2 regions of the Aureimonas sp. AU20 genome follow, and region 2 is predicted to be linked to the other one. Evidence: predicted binding sites of a transcription regulator. Region 2 holds the regulator's gene; the other holds the start of a gene.
The links. The regulator PhoB, encoded in region 2, activates phosphate uptake and scavenging genes when phosphate is short. The targets are predictions, from matches to a motif close to TGTCATNNANCTGTCAT.
Positions count from the first base shown of each region.

Region 1 (2,078 bases), 1.7 Mb from region 2:
AGCGTGCCCTGCGCCAGGAAGTCGGCGCCGCCGATCGTCTTGGCTTCGGCCTCGAAGGTCTCGATAAACAGGCGGCCGATCGTCTTGCGCTTGACCTCGGGGTCCATCTCGCCTTCCAGCGCGCCGATGAAGAGGTCCTGCGCCTGAACGTGGACGAGCGGGATGTTGTAATGGTCGCGGAACATGCCGACCACCTGCTCGGCCTCGCCCATGCGAAGCAGGCCGTGGTCGACGAAGATGCAGGTGAGCTGATCGCCGATCGCCTCGTGGATCAGCACGGCCGCGACCGAGGAATCGACGCCGCCCGACAGGCCGCAGATGACGCGAGCGGAGCCGACCTTGGCGCGAATTTCCTCGACCGCCTTTTCGCGGAACGCGGCCATGGTCCAGTCGCCCTTCAGGCCGGCGATGCGGTGGACGAAGTTGGAAATGAGCTTGGCGCCGTCCGGCGTGTGGACGACTTCGGGGTGGAACTGGACGCCGTAGAAGCGCCGCGCCTCGTCGGCGATGGCAGCGAAGGGGGCGCCCGGCGACGCCGCGATGATCTCGAAGCCCTTGGGTAGCGCGGTGACGCGGTCGCCATGGCTCATCCAGACCTGATGGCGCGTGCCCTCGGCCCAGATCCCGTCGAAGAGCGGCGAGGACTTCTGCACTTCGAGGAACGCGCGGCCGAACTCGCGGTGCAGCCCGCCCTCGATCTTGCCGCCCAATTGGGCGCACATGGTCTGCTGCCCGTAGCAGATGCCGAGCACCGGCACGCCGGAGGAGAAGATGACGTCCGGCGCGCGCGGGGCGTTCTCCTCGGTGGTCGAGGCCGGCGAACCCGACAGGATCACGGCCTTGGGGTTCAACCGGCGAAAGCCGTCTTCCGCCGACTGGAAGGGCACGATCTCGGAATAGACGCCGGCCTCGCGCACGCGGCGCGCGATGAGCTGCGTGACCTGGGAACCGAAATCGACGATGAGGATGGTATCGAGGTGCTGGGTCATGGCGGACTTCTAGATAAGGCGCGGCAAAAGGCAAGCCCTTCCGCCCCGACGCGGGTGCGGGACCGTTTTTGTCATGCAAGCGTCGCCGTTTCGTAGCCGAGCCGTCACCCTCCGGCGCTGTTCTCCCGGCAGTCCTGCTGCCATCGGAGATGCTTCATGAAATCGATTCTCACCGCCGTCGCCGCGCTCGTTGCGCTGGCGCCGTTGCCCGCCATGGCCGACGAGTCGCTGGAAGGTCGCGCCTTCCCGGCGACGCTGGAAGCCCAGGCGATCCTGCCGGCCGCTTCGCTGGTCCCCGCCCCGGCGGATGCGCCCGAGCATCTGCGTCAGGCCGGCAAGTTCACGACGCCCGACCGAAAGCGCACCACCCAGCTCGGCAGCGTGCCCGGCATGGACGGCGTGCGCCCGACCGGCGGCGCGCTGCCGGTGGATGGACAGGCCTTGCAGGGATTCTCGGGCATCAAGGCCATGCCGGACGGCACGTTCTGGAGCCTGTCCGACAACGGGTTCGGCACCAAGGCCAATTCCAGCGACGCCGCGCTGATGCTGCACAAGCTTCGGATCGACTGGGACAAGGGCGGCGTGGAGCGGTTGGAGACGATCTTCCTTTCCGACCCCGACCATGTCGCGCCCTTCCCGATCGTGCTGGAAGGCGCGGAGAAGCGCTATCTCACGGGCGCCGATTTCGACGTCGAGTCGATCCAGCCGACCGAGGACGGGTTCTGGATCGGCGAGGAGTTCGGTCCCTATCTCATCCATGTCGACAAGACCGGCAAGCTGCTTTCGGTCCACGAGACGAAGATGGGCGACGTCGCGGTCCGCTCGCCCGACCATCCCGCTTTGAGCCTGCCGGGCGACCCGACCAAGCCCCTCCCCGCCTTCAACCTCAAGCGCTCCGGCGGCTTCGAGGGTCTGGCCATGGCCAAGGACGGCTCGCGCCTCTACGGCCTTCTGGAAGGCCCACTCTATAAGGAGGGCGCGAGCGAGAAGACCGAGGACGGGCGCACCGCGCTGCGAATCGGCGAGTTCGATTCGAAGTCGGGCGAGTGGACCGGCCGGTTCTGGCTCTATCCGCTGAGCCCCGGCGGC
Region 1 is NZ_CP006367.1:1,696,885-1,698,962, reverse strand. Features, by position in the region: gene guaA (glutamine-hydrolyzing GMP synthase) at 1-989, opposite strand, end outside; gene M673_RS07450 (esterase-like activity of phytase family protein) at 1,146-2,078, shown strand, end outside.
Region 1: a site for PhoB is predicted at 1,059-1,075, ahead of M673_RS07450 (esterase-like activity of phytase family protein). Genes of this name have one in related genera too.

Region 2 (16,255 bases):
TCGACAAGCCGTATTACACTGCCTACGACCCGATCAAGAACGCGGCCGGCGAGACGATCGGCGTAGTGTTCGTCGGCGTCGAGCAAGCTCAGTTCATGGCCGGCGTCCATGATCTCCTAATGCAGATGGCCGTGACGAACGGGGTGATCCTCTTGGGCGTCGGCCTTCTCGCCTATGTCGGGATGGGCCCGATGCTGCGCCCGCTCCGCATCCTGCGTGAGGACGTCCTGCACATGGCGGCCGGCGATCTGGCGCGCGGGGTGCGCCTCTCCAAGGGTCGGGACGAGATCGCCGAACTCCAGCGCGCCATGGGCGACATGACCACCAAGCTCTCCGAGATCGTCTCGGGCGTGCGCGCCTCCTCCTCGCTGGTGGCCGCCGGCTCGGCCCGCTCGGCCGAAACCGCCGACCGCCTGTCGTCGGGCTCGACGGAACAGGCCGCCGCCTCCGAGCAAGCCTCGGCCGCGATCGAGGAGATGACCGCCAACATCCGCCAGAACGCCGACAACGCCTCCACCACCGAGAAGATCGCCGCCCAGGCCGCCGAGCATGCCGGCACCACGGGCGCAGCGGTGGCGCAGTCCACCGAGGCGATGCGCGCCATTGCCGAGAAGATCGCCGTGGTGCAGGAGATCGCCCGCCAGACCGACCTCCTCGCGCTGAACGCCGCGATCGAAGCCGCCCGCGCCGGCCAGCACGGCAAGGGGTTCGCGGTGGTGGCCTCGGAAGTGCGCAAGCTCGCCGAGCGCAGCCAGGCGGCGGCGGCCGAGATCGGTGACTTGTCGAGCCGCACGCTGGTGGTGGCGGAGGATGCCGGGGCGCGGCTGGAGCGGTTGGTTCCGGACATTCGCAAGACGGCGGAGCTAGTGTCGGAGATTTCGGCGGCGTGCCGGGAGCAGTCGATCGGCATCGAGCAGATCAACCAAGCGATCGGGCAGCTGGATCAGGTGACGCAGTCGAACGCCGGTGCGGCCAACGAGATGGCGGCCACCGCCGACCAGCTGTCCACCGAGGCGGGCCGTCTGGAAGAGCGGGCGGGGTTCTTTCGCTTGTCGGACTCCGAACGCGAACGGCTTCGCCAGGCGGAGGCGGTGGAGATCGAAGCCACCAACCGCCGGCTCACAGCGCAGGGCGCCAAGGCCGCGAAGGGCAAGCCGCAGGACGCCTCGGCCCCTACCCGTGCCAGCGCCCGGTCCTCTTCGGCCAAACGCAGCCGGCCGAGCGCGACCAATCTCAATCTGGACCGTTCCGAGGAGGCGGCGGAAGACCAGTCCGGGTTCCAGAAACTCAGCGCCTGAGAACGGTGCGACCCACCGTTTCGTTCTCAGCGGGCCGCCCTTTTGGCGGCCCGTTCCGTTTAGGGCCGCTCAGCCCTGCCGCACGTCGCCGGTCACATGGGGATTGCCGTCGCCCTTGGGCTCGACGCGGCCGCGCTCGTCCTTCGGCTTGAGATCGCCCGACGCCGTGGAGCCCGGCGGCTTCTCGATCTGGCTTTCTCGCGACTCGTCCTCGGGACCGACACGCTTGATCTGTTCGTTCATGGGACTCACCCGTCTCCGTTTGAGGCCATAATCGGCATGGCGGCTCGGCGGTTCCGATCCAGCCTTTCGCCAGGCTTGCCGTGTGGGGATCGTCCCGACAGGGCGCGGCTGGACTTGGGCCCCCTCGCCGCCCATGTTCAGCACGCGAAGTCCTCCCACAGGATCGGCTCCTGCCGCGGCTCCCGACTGATCTGTCAGGGTCCCGCGACAGACCCACCATCGTCCGATCATCCACAGACACATCGCGCTTTGGCATCAAAATGTCATTTTGCGATTGCCCCGCCCGGTCTTCTTTGGTAACAGCGCGTCATTCCCCGGTAGCTCAGTGGTAGAGCAATCGACTGTTAATCGATCGGTCGCTGGTTCGAATCCGGCCCGGGGAGCCACCTTTCAAATTCTGATCGTTTGCCAGGTCATCGCAGGCCTAGACCGTTTGTGTCTGCACACTCAAAGCACTCTGGTCCGGGCTCGCGCGAGCCCTATGGAACGCTGACGAGCACGATGACGTTTCCCTTCGACAAGGCTCGGAGGATCGCCAACATGACGTCGCATAGCGTGGAAGAAGATCGCGTAATCTCGCACAACAAGCCGATGGGGCCGAAGCTGCGCATCGCGATCGGCGTCTTTCTGCTGGTCCTGCTCACGGCCATGATCAGCACGCTCGTGATCGGTGGCCCGACGGCCGACCCGGCCACCGCCAAGATTTCGCTGCAGCAGCAGGGAACGATCCCGACCAATCCCGGCGCCACGCCCAACGGCAGCCCCAGCGCCAATCCTTGACGCCAAGCGGCCGACGCCCTCAGCGTCGGCCTTCAGAGCGCCCAACCGGCCCGTCCAGCGCCCGCCGACAAGCTCGCGCCCACGAACCTCCTCGCAACCGCCTAGCGCTGAAAGCACGCTTCGACCGTGCTCTGCCCTTCCTCCGGCGAGCCTTCGATCCAGCGATTTTCGAGCGAGTTTATTCACCAAGTCTTAACCAGCCTGGGGCGAGGTTGGGGCATGTCGCCTCCGCTCGCCCGCGCCTTTGCCCGGATCGCCAGCACGCTCTTCGCCTTCGCGGCGTTGGTGCTGATCGGTTTCGTGACATCGCCGGCCGGGTTTGCCGCAAGCGATCTGCCGCCCACTCTTCTGGTCCATCAGGACGCTGCCACCCCGGACGATTCCGGCGCGCCGCAGGTCGCCGGGGATCAGGACGAGCCCTCGTCCTTCGAGGCCATGATGCCGGGAACCTGGCAGATCGCCGAGCGCCCGCAGTCCTCTTGGACGATGGCCGGTGCGCGTCTTGGTGCAGCCACCGACCTTTCCGGACCCGACAGGCCCCCTCCCCGCCACCGCTCCGATCTTCGGAGCGGATCGCTCGGGATGCTCTAGCTAGCCCCGCGAACCCGAAAGGTCGAAGCCGGCCGCCCGCTCCTCGCATCCGCGCCGCCGGCGCGAGCGGGGCCAGGGCGCGATCGGCTCGCCCAGCCGGCAGGCGCCCATAGTCCCTGCCCCTTCGGTTCGCCCAGCCGGCTTGTCTCGCCCGCGCCCCTCTCCGCGAACGCCCAGCGGCCGATTTCGGCCGGAAAGTTCCAGACGCGGACGACCCACCCATGCGCTTTCCCAACATTCGACGCCTGCTATCCGCCGCGCCCGCGCCCGAGCTCCTGTCGCGCCGTCCGGCCTATGTCCGCCTTCGCACCGGGCTGATCCTCGGGCTCTTCGCCGGCATCTACTGCGTCATCGGCGGCCGGCTGGTGATGCTCGGCGCGGTGGAGGAGCCGACGCCCGTCGCCTGGCCCTCGCCGCCCTCCAAGGCGCGGCCGAACATTCTGGACCGCAACGGCCAGGTGCTCGCCATGGATATCCCCAGCGCCTCGGTTTATGCCGAGCCACGCCGCATGGTGGACGTGGACGAGGCGATCGAGGGTCTGACGCGCGTCTTCCCCGATCTCGACCCGGCCGATCTGCGCAAGCGCCTGTCGAGCCGCTCGGCCTTCACCTGGATCAAGCGCACCACGACGCGCGCAGAGCGCGACGCGCTCTGGGCGCTGGGCATTCCTGGCGTCGGCTTCCGCGACGAACTGCGCCGGCTCTATCCCAATGGCCGCGCGGCGGCGCATGTCCTGGGCGCGGTCAATGTCGACAATATTGGCATCGCGGGCATGGAAAGCTGGGTGGACCGGCAGGGACTGCAGGTGCTGCGCGGCGCGGGTCTGGATCTCGACAGCGAGAACCTGGAGCCGATCCGCCTCAGCCTCGACCTGCGCGCGCAGCACGCGCTGACGGTGGAACTCTCCGAGGCGGTCAATAAGTTCAGCGCGATCGCGGGCGCAGGGCTTGTGATGGACGTGACGAACGGCGAGGTCATCGCCCTCGCCTCGCTGCCCGATTTCGACCCCAACGTGCCGACCGACGCCCTGAAGCCGGACCGCATCAACCGCGTCAATGTCGGCACCTACGAGATGGGCTCGACCTTCAAGGCCATGACCACGGCCATGGCGCTGGATTCCGGCCTGTTCGACCTGCGCTCGGTGGTGGACGCCAGCGCCCCCTTGCGCTTCGGCCGCTTCTCCATCCGCGACTATCGCGGCCAGAACCGGCCTCTGAACATTCCCGAATCCTTCATCCACTCCTCCAACATCGTCATGGGCAAGATGGCGATGGCGGTCGGCCCGGAGCATCACCGCTCCTTCCTCAAGCGGCTCGGCCAGCTCGACCGGCTGAAGACCGAACTGCCGGAAAGCGCCAGCCCGCTTTTCCCCGCCAAATGGGGCGATCTCAATACGGCGACGATTTCCTTCGGCCACGGCATCGCGGTGACGCCGCTTCAGGCGAGCATGGGCATCGCCGCCGTGGTGAATGGCGGCCGCCTCCTGCGCCCGACCTTCGTCAAGGGCGCCGACGTGGCGGAGCGGGTCGTGTCGGAAGGCGTCGTGTCGGAGCGCACCGGCGAGGCGCTGCGCTTCCTGATGCGGCTGAACGCCCGCGTCGGCTCGGCCGGCAAGGCGGATGTCGACGGCTATTTCGTCGGCGGCAAGACCGGCACGGCGGAGAAGGTCGTGAACGGGCGCTACGACAGCGGCACGGTGCTCACCGCCTTCATGGGCATCGCGCCAGCCCATGCGCCGCGCTATCTCTTCATGACGGTTCTGGACGAGCCCAAGCCCCTGCCCGAGACCTACGGCTTCCGCACCTCGGGCTGGAACGTGGTGCCGACCACGGGCAAGATCATCGCGCGCATCCTGCCGATTTTGGGCGTCGCGCCGACCGCCACACCCCCGGCCTCCCCCTTCCCCGCCATGGTCTCCGCCCGCGCCTGGGGCTCGAACCTCTTCGACGGACAGCGGCAGGTCGCGATCAATCAGCCTTAAGAGGCTCTCAGCCAGCGGGCGGGCGCGAGGCGCGCCCGCTGGTTCGGCCCGGACAATGGTGCTGGGTTAAAGACTCAGACGATCATAGGCGAAGACGCCGACGCAAAGTGGCAACGCCGTCAGGCATGGAGCATCGCCGCGATGTGCAACGCCCGTCGAACGGCCAACAGCTCGACGCGACAAAGCCACCGGCTCGAACGTGGAGAATTTGAATGTCTTGAGAAAACTGGAGCGGGCGATGGGATTCGAACCCACGACCCCAACCTTGGCAAGGTTGTGCTCTACCACTGAGCTACGCCCGCCCGCTCTTGTCTCCGCCGCCCCGTGAGGCGCTGCGGATGGGCGGCTTATGAGCCATCCCGAGGGGGAATGCAAGAGGGTTCGATTGGAAAAAGCGGCTGACGGCTTTCGATCGTCGCAGCCCAAGGCTGGCCCGTCTTCGGTCCTCCCTCGCCAGCCGAAACCGCGAGCCGAAGCCCGTTCGAATATCGAAAATCGGAAGGGAGATATTGGAGCGGGCGATGGGGATCGAACCCACGACATCCAGCTTGGGAAGCTGGCGTTCTACCGCTGAACTACGCCCGCGCTCACGCCCAACACGTAGCGGAACGGCGGTTTCCTGGCAAGAGCCGGCTGGCGGGAGGAAGGAGCATGCGGCGCTATCTCCGCCAGCGCGGCCCCGCCCCGTCTGGGCGCCCCGCCTCGGCGCACGCGCCGTCCGTCAGAAGGCGAAGGATCTCCGCCTTGCCGGCACCGGCCGGCACTTCTACCAGCGGAATGCCGACGCGCTCCAGCACGAGGCGCTTGACCGCCATGCGGTCCGCCGCATCCTCCGAAAGGTCGTGGCCGGTCCCGTGATATTCCACCACAAGCCGAGGCTGGCCGAAGCGGTCGATCAGCAGGAAATCCACCCGCTTGCTGTTGAAGGAGCTGAAGGCGGCCCGCAGGCGGCGATCGGAAGGGTCGTAGGCCGTCTTCACGAAGGCGCCCATGGCGACCTCGAAGGACAGACGCCAGTCCGGCCGCTGGTCGCGCACCCATTCGTCCAGCGCGTAGAGAACGCGCGAGGCTTCCTTATTCACGGGGCAGACGGCGCGCAGCTCAGCGCTCGCGATGAAGCGAAGCTGGTTCGCGGAGCGCGAGACGTCGTTCTCCTCGAAATATTGCCGGCGCCGCTCGGCCTCCTCCTCGCGGGCCGCCTCTTCGACGCGGAGAGCATCGATCTCGCGCCTCGCCTCGCGCGCGATGCGCCGGGCGCGGCGCGCGAAGAGCGCCAAAGCGATCGTGAAAGCGACCAGAAGCCCGATCAGCGCCGGCTGCATTCCGCTTCCCACCATGTCTCACTCGCGCTGCGCGTCAGACGAAATGCTTGGAAAGCTTAAGCCCCTGGGCCTGGTAGTTGGAATTGAGGTCGATGCCGTAGAGCCGGCTCGGCAGCGAGGCCATGCGCTCGTAGACGAGGCGGCCGACGATCTGGCCGTGCTCCAGAATGAAGGGCACGTCGTGGCTGCGCACTTCCAGCACCGCGCGGCTGCCCGTGCCGCCGGCCAGACTGTGGCCGAAGCCGGGGTCGAAAAAGCCGGCGTAGTGAACGCGGAACTCGCCGACCAGCGGGTCGAACGGCGTCATCTCGGCGGCATAGGCGGGGGGGACATGCACCGCCTCTTCGGACACGAGAATGTAGAACTCGTCGGGATCGAGCACGAGTTCGCCCGTGCCGGAGCGATGGATCGGCTCCCAGAAGTCGAGCACGGGCTGTGCGGCGCGCTTGTCCACGTCCACCACGCCCGTGTGGCGCTTGCCGCGATAGCCGACGAGACCGTCGGCATTGCCCAGGAGATCGATCGAGAGGGCGATGCCGCCACCCGAAATGTTGGCGTCCGCCGTGCTGGTCAGCCGTTCGCTGGCGTGAAGCGCGGCCAGCTCCGCTTCGCCGAGCTGCGCGTCTCCGGTGCGAAAGCGGATCTGGCTGAGGCGCGAGCCGGGCCGCACCACGATCGGAAAGGTGCGCGGGCTGATCTCGATGAAGAGCGGACCACGATAGCCGGCCGGCACCTTGTCGAACTCCTGCGCGCCGTCGACCATCACGCGGGTGAAGATGTCGAGCCGGCCCGTGGAGGATTTCGGATTGGCCGCCGCGCGAACCTCGGGCGGCAGCGCCAGGGCCTCCTGCAGCGGCACGACATAAACGCAGCCCGTTTCCAGAACGGCGCCGCCCGTCAGGTCGATCTCGTGCATGGAGAAGCGCGCGAGCTTGTCGGCGACGCAGGCGCCCCGCCCCGGCAGGAAGCTGGCGCGCACGCGGTAGGCCCTGGAGCCGAGCCGAAGGTCCAGGCTCGCTGGCTGAATCTGGTCGGCGTCGAAGACCCGATCGGCCGTGATGCCGCCCGCCTCGAACAGCGCCGCAATGTCTCGATCAGGAAGAATACCGCCGGTCATGCACGGGTCCTACAGGCGTCGCGGGGAAAAATCGAGATGGATCGACGCCCGACCTTGGCGTCACGGTAAAAATCCCGTCCCGCTGCGGCATGGCGGCGATTGATTTGTGGCCGGTCGCGGCTTATGCGTCTTGCCGTGGTGATTTTGCCGGCCGGCTTGCAGCCACGTTAAACAACTCGCTAAAGGGCCGTTTCTCGAGTTCTCCCGAGCGGTTCCGAAGGCGTAGCCCTTCATGAAGTCGGCCCTCGGAGTGATCCTCATGTCCAAGCCCGACGAGACATCGCGCCTGCGGCCCGCCACCCAGATGGTCCACGGAGGCACGATGCGCTCCGGGTTCGGCGAGACGTCCGAGGCGCTGTTCCTGACGCAAGGCTTCGTCTACCCCACCGCCGAGGCCGCCGAGGCGCGCTTCAAGGGCGAAGAGCCGGGCTATGTCTATTCCCGCTACGCCAACCCGACGACGCGCATGTTCGAAGAGCGGATGATGGCGCTGGAAGGCGCCGAGGACGCGCGCGCCACCGCCTCCGGCATGGCCGCGATCTCGACCGCGCTGCAATGCGCGGTGAAGGCGGGAGACCATGTGGTCGCCGCGCGCGCCTTGTTCGGCTCCTGCCGCTACATCATCGAGACCGTGCTCGGCCGCGCCGGCGTGTCCTCGACCCTGGTGGACGGGCGCGATCTCGACCAGTGGCGCGCCGCCGTGCGACCCGAGACCAAGCTCTTCTTCCTGGAAAGCCCGACCAACCCCACGCTGGAACTGGTCGATATCCGGGCCGTCGCCGAGATCGCCCATGCGGCGGGCGCGGTTCTGGTGGTCGACAACGTCTTCGCAACGCCCCTGCAGCAGAAGCCTCTGGAGCTCGGTGCAGACGTCGTCGTCTATTCCGCCACCAAACATATCGACGGCCAGGGCCGGTGCCTGGGCGGCGTCATCCTGTCCTCGGCCGAGTGGATCGAGAAGAACGTCCAGGACTTCTTCCGCCACACCGGCCCCTCGCTCTCGCCCTTCAACGCCTGGACGCTGCTGAAGGGCCTCGAGACCCTGCCGCTGCGCGTCGCGCAGCAAACGGCCAACGCCGCGCGCATGGCCGATGCTCTCGCCGCATCGCCCAAGGTTGCGCGCGTGCTCTATCCCGGCCGCGCCGACCATCCGCAGGCCGAGCTGGTGAAGCGGCAGATGACGGGCGGCTCGACGCTGATCGCGGTGGAGCTGGCGGGCGGCAAGGAGGCGGCCTTCCGATTTTCCAACGCGCTCCAGATCATCAAGCTGTCCAACAATCTGGGCGATGCCAAGAGCCTCATCACCCACCCCGCCACCACGACGCACAAGAGCCTGACCGACGAGGCGCGCGCGGAACTGGGCATCGGCCCCGGCCTCCTGCGCCTCTCGGCGGGGATCGAGGACGGCGCCGATCTGGTGGAGGACCTGGAGCGGGCGCTCGCCGCCGTCTAAAAACGCAGGCAGCACCTTCCCTGCCCTTCGCCTCGGCTTCGCCTTGGTCGGAAGGCAGAGAGGGCTTCGACAAATCCCATCGCGGGCCGCTTCGGCGGCCCGCCACCCGGCAGGCAAACGTTCAGACATGTACAAGGCGACGACGCGGCACATCACGGTTTGCGTGAGCCCGAGCTTTCTTCCCGACCAGTCCGACCCCGAAGACGGACGCTGGGTCTTCGCCTATCGCATCGAGATCGAGAACGGTTCGCGCGAGACGGTGCAGCTGCGCTCGCGCTATTGGCACATCACCAACGGGCGCGGGCAGGTGGAGGAAGTGCGCGGGCCGGGCGTGGTGGGCGAGGAGCCGATCCTCTCGCCGGGCGACAGCTTCACCTATACGTCGGGCTGCCCGCTGGGCACGCCGTCCGGCATCATGCGCGGCTCGTTCCGCATGGAAACGGCGGACGGACGGGCCTTCGACATCGAAGTGCCCGCCTTTTCGCTGGATGCCCCGGAGGGCGTGCGCGTCCTCAACTGACGCGGCGCCAACCGATCAGTGCTTGTCGCCGCGGCTCTGACCGTGGCTATGGCCCTGCTCGCTCTCCCGGCCATGATCGTGGTCGTGGTCGTGATGGAATTCGTCCGGCGAGAACGTGTAGGCCTCGCCGCAGAATTCGCAGGTCACGTTGATCGCCCCGTCCTCGACGCTTTCGGCGATGTCCTCGGGCGAGAAGTTCTCGAGCACGCCGCGGATCTTCTCGCGCGTGCAGGAGCAGTCGTCGCGCACCGGCACGCCGGGAAAGACGCGCACGCCGCGCTCGTGGAACAGGCGGAAGAGCAGCCGCTCGACGCCGACCTCGGGGTCCGCGAGCTCGGAGGGCTCGATCGTGCCGACAAGCGCCTGAACCTCGGTCCAAGCGTCGTCCTCGTCGAACTGAGGCTCCTGCGTCCCCTCCGGCGCATCGCCGCCCGGCAGATCGCGCAGGCGCATGCGCTCGGGCGAGGAGGGCAGGAACTGCGCGATCAAGCCGCCGGCGCGCCAGCTTTCCCGGAACCCGCCCGCCTCGGCGCGGCGCGCGATGCGCGCCACGGCCAGACGAATGGTGGTTGGGATCTGCTCGGACTGGCGGAAGTAGTTTTCCGCCACGCTTTCCAGCGAGTCCCCGTTCAGCTCCACGATGCCCTGGTAGCGCTGCGTGTGCGCGCCCTGGTCGATGGTCAGCGCCAGGATGCCCGAGCCGAGCAGCGAGGGCGGATCGGCCTGATGCGCCGCCACGGCTTCCGCCAGACGCTCGGCGTCGAAGCGGGCATAGGCGCGCACGCTGGAGGGCGCGGTGTAGTCCACCACCAGGAGATCGACGGGACCGTCGGTCTGGGTCTGGGCGATGAACTTGCCGTCGAACTTCAGCGAGGTGCCGAGCAGCACGGTGAGAACGATCATCTCGGCCAAAAGCTGAGCGACCGGGGCGGGATAGTCGTGGCGGGCCAGAATCTGGTCCACCATGGCGCCGAGTTGCACGGCGCGGCCGCGCGCGTCCAGCGCCTCGACCGCATAGGGCACGACCGCGTCGTCGCCGGCGAAACCGAATTCGCCGAGTTCCAGATGATCTTCAGCCATGCGTCGCCACGTTCCCGAACACCCAGGCAAGGATCGACTTCTGGGCATGAAGTCGGTTCTCGGCCTCGTCGAAGACCACGGACTGAGGCCCGTCGATCACCTCGTCCGTCACCTCCTCGCCGCGATGAGCGGGCAGGCAGTGCATGAAGAGGGCCTGCGGATCGGCATGTGCCATCAGCCGCTCGTTCACCTGATAGGGCATGAAGACATTGTGCCCGCGCGCCTGATCCTCGCGGCCCATCGACACCCAGGTGTCGGTGACGACGCAGTCGGCGCCCGACACGGCTTCCAGGGCGTCATGCGTGAGGTGCAGACGCGTGCCCGCAGCGCGCGCCGCCTCGACATAGCGCGGATCGGGCTCGGAGCCTTCGGGCGTCGCCACGCGCAGCGCGAAGTCGAACCGCCCCGCCGCTTCGATCAGGGAGTTCAGGACATTGTTGCCGTCGCCCGTCCAGGCGAAGGTCTTGCCCTTCACCGGGCCGCGATGCTCCTCGAAGGTCAGGAGATCGGCCATGATCTGGCAGGGATGCGTGTCGTCGGTCAGCGCGTTGATGACGGGCACGGTCGCCGCTTCCGCCATTTCCAGAAGGCGCGAATGATCCGTGGTGCGGATCATGATCGCGTCGACATAGCGCGACAGGACGCGCGCCGTGTCGGCGATCGTCTCGGCCCGGCCGAGCTGCATTTCCGAGCCCGACAGAAACAGCGTCTCGCCGCCGAGCTGGCGCATGCCGACGTCGAACGACACGCGGGTTCGCGTCGAGGGCTTCTCGAAGATCATGGCGAGCATGCGCCCTTCGAGCGGGCGCGGGCCCTGGCGGCCGAGCGCCTTGCGCTCCCGCGCGTCGTCCAGAATGGCGCGCAGATCCCCGCCCTTCATGGTGGACAGATCGATGAAGTGCCGGACGGCCGAAACGGCCGGCGGCGCGGAGGCGAGAACTTGGCTCATGCCGCGCTGCTTTCGGGATGGGACTGGGACAGGTCGGCGACGGCGGCCTCCAGCCGCTCCATCGCCTCGCGGATTTCACTCTCGGTGACGGTGAGCGGCGGCAGGAAGCGCACGACATTGTCGCCGGCGGGTGCCGCCAGCATCGAATGATCGCGCAGCGCCTCGATCAGCTTCGTGTTGGGCACCACGGCCTTGAGGCCGATCAGGAGCCCCTCGCCGCGAACTTCCGAGACCACGGCGGGATAGCGATCGGCCAGCGAGGCAAGGCTCTGCTTGAACAGAAGCGCGTTGTGGCGCACCTGGTCGAGGAAGCCCTCTCCCAGGACCACGTCTAGGACGGCATTGCCCACCGCCATGGCGAGCGGGTTGCCGCCGAATGTCGTGCCGTGCGTGCCGGGCGTCATGCCCTTGGCGGCCTCGTCCGTGGCAAGGCACGCGCCGAGCGGGAAGCCGCCGCCGATACCCTTGGCCGAGGCCAGGATGTCAGGCGTGACGCCGGTGATCTCATAGGCGAAGAAGCGCCCGGTGCGCCCGACGCCGGTCTGCACCTCGTCGAAGATCAGGAGCAGGCCGTGCTCGTCGCAGAGATCGCGGATCAGCTTCAGGAAGCCGGCGTCGGGCGCGCGGATGCCGCCCTCGCCCTGGATCGGCTCGATCAGGATCGCGGCCGTCTCGGCGCCGATCGCCGCGCGCAGCGCCGCCACGTCGCCGAAGGGAACCTGGTCGAAGCCCTCGACCTTCGGGCCGAAGCCTTCGAGATACTTGGCCTGACCGCCAGCGGCGATGGTGGCCAGCGTGCGGCCGTGAAAGGCGCCCTCGAAGGTCACGATGCGGAAGCGCTCGGGATGCCCTGAGACATACTGGTAGCGCCGCGCCGTCTTGATGGCGCATTCCAGCGCCTCGGCGCCGGAATTGGTGAAGAACACCTTATCGGCGAAGGACGCCTCGACCAGCCGGCCGGCGAGCTTTTCCTGCCCAGGCACGTGGAAGAGGTTGGACGTGTGCCAGAGCTTGCCCGCCTGCTCGGTGAGCGCCGCCACGAGATGGGGATGGGCGTGGCCGAGCGAGTTCACCGCGATGCCGCCGGTGAAGTCCAGAAACTTGCGCCCGTCCGACATGTGCAGCCAGACCCCCTCGCCTCGCTCCACTCGAAGGTCCGCGCGCGCGAAGGTGGCAAACAGCGGATTGTCGTGGGTCTCGGCCATGGCGATACTTCTCGTTGGCATGGACAATGGAGGGAACGGCGGCGCGAAGGCGGCCGGAGCGGCAGGCACAATAAGCCCGCGCGCAACGCGCTGCCTATACCATGGCCGGGGCGCGAATTGTCAACGAAAGCCGAAGTTTCGCCTTTTGCGAGCCTCTATGCTTCCGTAAACGTCGCTCCGCACCCATAAGCTGTTGAAAAGGGGGCGAAACGATTCGCCCGGCGGCGCCCACTCTTGCCGCCCTTCGCACTCGCGTTCTAGAACCCTCTCAGACACCAGATTTCGTGTGGGAAGTCCCGTCGATCCGCAAGGGGTCGACAGGGGCTATGGATGACGGCACCGGCCGCCCTCCCGCAGCGACAGAGTACGAGGAGTCTGTTCATGAGTTGGACCGAGGAGCGCATCGAGCTGCTCACCCGCCTTTGGGGCGAAGGTCGAAGCGCCAGCCAGATCGCGGCGGAGCTCGGCGGCGTGACGCGCAACGCCGTGATCGGCAAGGTTCACCGGCTGAAGCTGGACAACCGCCCCAAGGGCGGCGCGGACGAGAGCCCCGCCGAGGCCGCCCCCGTGGCGCCGATGCGCGTCGCGCCAGCCTTCGAGCCCGCGCCCCAGCCCGTGCCGGTCGCCGCCGCGCCCGTGCCGGAGCCGGTGGCCGCGCCGTCGATCGCGGCGGTGGAGCCGCCCGCCCCGCGCCGCGAGTTCGCGCCTGCGCCCGTCGCGGCTCCGGTGGCAACGCCCACCTCGGCCCCCATGCCGACGCCGAGCGCCGCGCCGCGCATCCTGACGCCCTCCATGCCCACTTCCGCCCCGCCGCGCGCGCCCATGCCGCTCCGCCAGCCGATGATCCATTCGGTGGGCGCCACGGCCCTTAAGATGGACCCGGACGCCGGCGCCTTCGAGGAGGCCCAGCCGTTCGGTCATTCCGAAGGCGGCGAGGTCGTGCCCATGTCGCGCAACCTGACGCTGGTGCAGCTTTCCGACCGCACCTGCAAATGGCCGCTGGGCGACCCGCTGAGCCCGGACTTCCGCTTCTGCGGAAACCATTCCCAGGACTCCTCGCCCTATTGCAAGCACCACGCGCGCATCGCCTTCCAGCCGATGTCGGAGCGCCGCCGCGTTCGCTAAGGGCGTTCCCCGGCAAGGCGGAAACGCTTTTCCGAGACATGAGACGAAATCGTGGACCTTGCAGCGTTCCGGCAAGCCGGAATGCTTCAGGCGCTTTCCATCCATCGCGGTTTAGAGCCCGGCCTTCGCGCCGGGCTTTTCTTTGCGCCGGCCGCTCCCCCGGCCTTCCTGCCAGAAAGCGTCTCCCGCTCGCGCCTGTCCTGCGTTATGAGGCAGGCCATGCGAGCGGAAGACGCTTTCTGATCTGGGCGCCGGTCCGGCCGGCGCGCGAGGCCCCTTTCGAAAAGGCTATGACATGACCGATACCCCCGCCCTTCCCGACCGTCTGGCGATCGACCCGGACAGCCCGTTCCATGACGAGGCGCTGCTGGCGCGCGGCATCGGCATCCGCTTCAACGGTAACGAGAAGACCAATGTCGAGGAATATTGCGTCAGCGAAGGCTGGGTGCGCGTGGCCGCCGGCAAGGCCAAGGACCGCCAGGGCAAGCCGCTCTTGATGAAGCTGAAGGGCACGGTCGAGCCCTATCTGAAGGACGAGAGCGCCGAGGGCTGATCGCCCTCGTCCGCCAAACGAAAACGCCGCGAGCAGCCGTTTGGCTCTCGCGGCGTTTTCGTTTTGGAAGGACGGCTGAGCCTCAGCTCGCCTCGGCCCGTTGCTGCACGGGCCGCGCGGCGGCGGTGAAGTTCTCGTCCAGCGAATAGCCCGCCCCGCGCACGGTGCGGATCGGGTCGCGCTGGCGGCCCCGGTTGATGGCCTTGCGCAGACGCCCGACATGGACGTCCACGGTGCGCTCGTCGACATAGATGTCGCGACCCCAGACGCCGTCCAACAGTTGCTCGCGCGAGAAGACGCGGCCGGGCGACTGCATGAGGAACTCCAGGAGGCGGAACTCGGTGGGTCCGAGCTTGACCTCGCGGCCGGCGCGGCGCACGCGATGCGTCTCGCGGTCGAGGTCGAGATCGCCCGCCACGAGCTGGCTGGAGATGCGCTCGGGCTTCACCCGACGCAGCATGGCGCGCACGCGGGCCATGAGCTCGGGAGTCGAGAAGGGCTTCACGACATAGTCGTCCGCCCCGACCGAAAGGCCGCGCACCCGCTCGCTTTCCTCGCCGCGCGCCGTCAGCATGATGATCGGCAGGCGTTCGGTCTCGGGCCGCGTGCGCAGGCGCCGGCAAAGCTCGACGCCGGACAGGCCGGGCAGCATCCAGTCCAGCAGAAGAAGGTCGGGCACGCCCTCTTTCAGCCGCAGGTCGGCCTCGTCGCCACGCGCGATCACGTCGACGTCGTAACCCTCGGCCTCAAGATTGTAGCGAAGGAGGACGCCCAGCGCCTCCTCGTCCTCGACGACGGTGATCCGGGCGCCCATGCGACTTACCCGTTCAGGCCGGAAGAGGGCGAGGCGATCGAGGGCGTCGAGTCGCTCTTGGGCCGCTCGACCTCCATCTGTTTGCCGGTCTTGATGTAGTAGACCGTCTCGGCGATGTTGGTCGCGTGGTCGCCGATGCGCTCGATGTTCTTGGCCGAGAAGAGAAGATGCGTGCAGGCCGTGATGTTGCGCGGATCTTCCATCATGTAGGTCAGGAGTTCGCGGAAGAGCGAGGTGTAGAGCGCGTCGATCTCGGCGTCCTGGGCGCGGATTTCCAGTGCCCGCACGTCGTCGCGCGTGGCATAGACGTCGAGCACGTTCTTCAGCTGGCCCAGCGCCAGTTCCGACATGTGCTCGATGCCGCGCACCAGCTGCACCGGCTGCTTGTGGTCGGTCACCGCGATCACGCGCTTGGCGATGTTCTTGCCGAGATCGCCGATGCGCTCGAGATCGTTGGAGATGCGGATGGCGCCGACGATCTCGCGCAGGTCGTGCGCCATCGGCTGGCGCTTGCCGATCGTGAGGACCGCGCGTTCGTCCACTTCGCGCTGCAGCGTGTCGAGAAGGATGTCGTCGGCAACGACGGACTGCGCCAGACCCCAATCGGAGCGGATCAGGGCGGAGACCGCCTGCTCGACCATGCGCTCGGCCTGGCCGCCCATTTCGGAAATGCGACGAAGGATGAATTTCAGTTCGTCGTCGTAGGACGAGACGATGTGATGTTCCATGAAACGAACTCTCCCTGTTTCGCGGAGAACGACTCCCGGCCCGATAAGGCTGCGGGAGCCGGGAGCGAGGTCAGCCGAAGCGGCCGGTGATGTAGTCCTGCGTGCGCTTGTCGTCGGGGTTCTGGAACATCTTTTCCGTGGAACCGACCTCGACGATCTTGCCGAGGTGGAACATCGCCGTGCGCTGCGAGACGCGGGCCGCCTGCTGCATCGAGTGGGTGACGATGACGATGGTGAAGTTCTGCTTCAGCTCGTCGATCAGTTCCTCGACCGTGGCGGTCGCGATCGGATCGAGGGCCGAGCAGGGCTCGTCCATCAGGATCACCTCGGGCGAAACGGCGATGGCGCGAGCGATGCACAGGCGCTGCTGCTGGCCGCCGGACAGACCCGTGCCGGCGTCATGGAGGCGATCCTTCACCTCCTCGAACAGGCCGGCCTTGCGCAGCGAGGTCACGACGACCTCCTCCAGGTCCGTCTTCGACTTGGCCAGACCGT
Region 2 is NZ_CP006367.1:3,398,604-3,414,858, forward strand. Features, by position in the region: gene M673_RS15480 (methyl-accepting chemotaxis protein) at 1-1,298, shown strand, start outside; gene M673_RS24675 (hypothetical protein) at 1,368-1,541, opposite strand; tRNA gene M673_RS15485 (tRNA-Asn) at 1,853-1,927, shown strand; gene M673_RS15490 (hypothetical protein) at 2,082-2,321, shown strand; gene M673_RS15495 (hypothetical protein) at 2,541-2,912, shown strand; gene M673_RS15500 (peptidoglycan D,D-transpeptidase FtsI family protein) at 3,134-4,894, shown strand; tRNA gene M673_RS15505 (tRNA-Gly) at 5,122-5,196, opposite strand; tRNA gene M673_RS15510 (tRNA-Gly) at 5,405-5,479, opposite strand; gene M673_RS15515 (DUF2726 domain-containing protein) at 5,554-6,231, opposite strand; gene M673_RS15520 (2'-deoxycytidine 5'-triphosphate deaminase) at 6,251-7,333, opposite strand; SAM riboswitch at 7,459-7,536, shown strand; gene M673_RS15525 (O-succinylhomoserine sulfhydrylase) at 7,566-8,786, shown strand; gene apaG (Co2+/Mg2+ efflux protein ApaG) at 8,914-9,306, shown strand; gene M673_RS15535 (Hsp33 family molecular chaperone) at 9,322-10,386, opposite strand; gene argF (ornithine carbamoyltransferase) at 10,379-11,335, opposite strand; gene M673_RS15545 (aspartate aminotransferase family protein) at 11,332-12,540, opposite strand; gene M673_RS25160 (GcrA family cell cycle regulator) at 12,922-13,665, shown strand; gene M673_RS15555 (DUF3297 family protein) at 13,961-14,218, shown strand; gene phoB (phosphate regulon transcriptional regulator PhoB) at 14,301-15,032, opposite strand; gene phoU (phosphate signaling complex protein PhoU) at 15,038-15,760, opposite strand; gene pstB (phosphate ABC transporter ATP-binding protein PstB) at 15,831-16,255, opposite strand, start outside.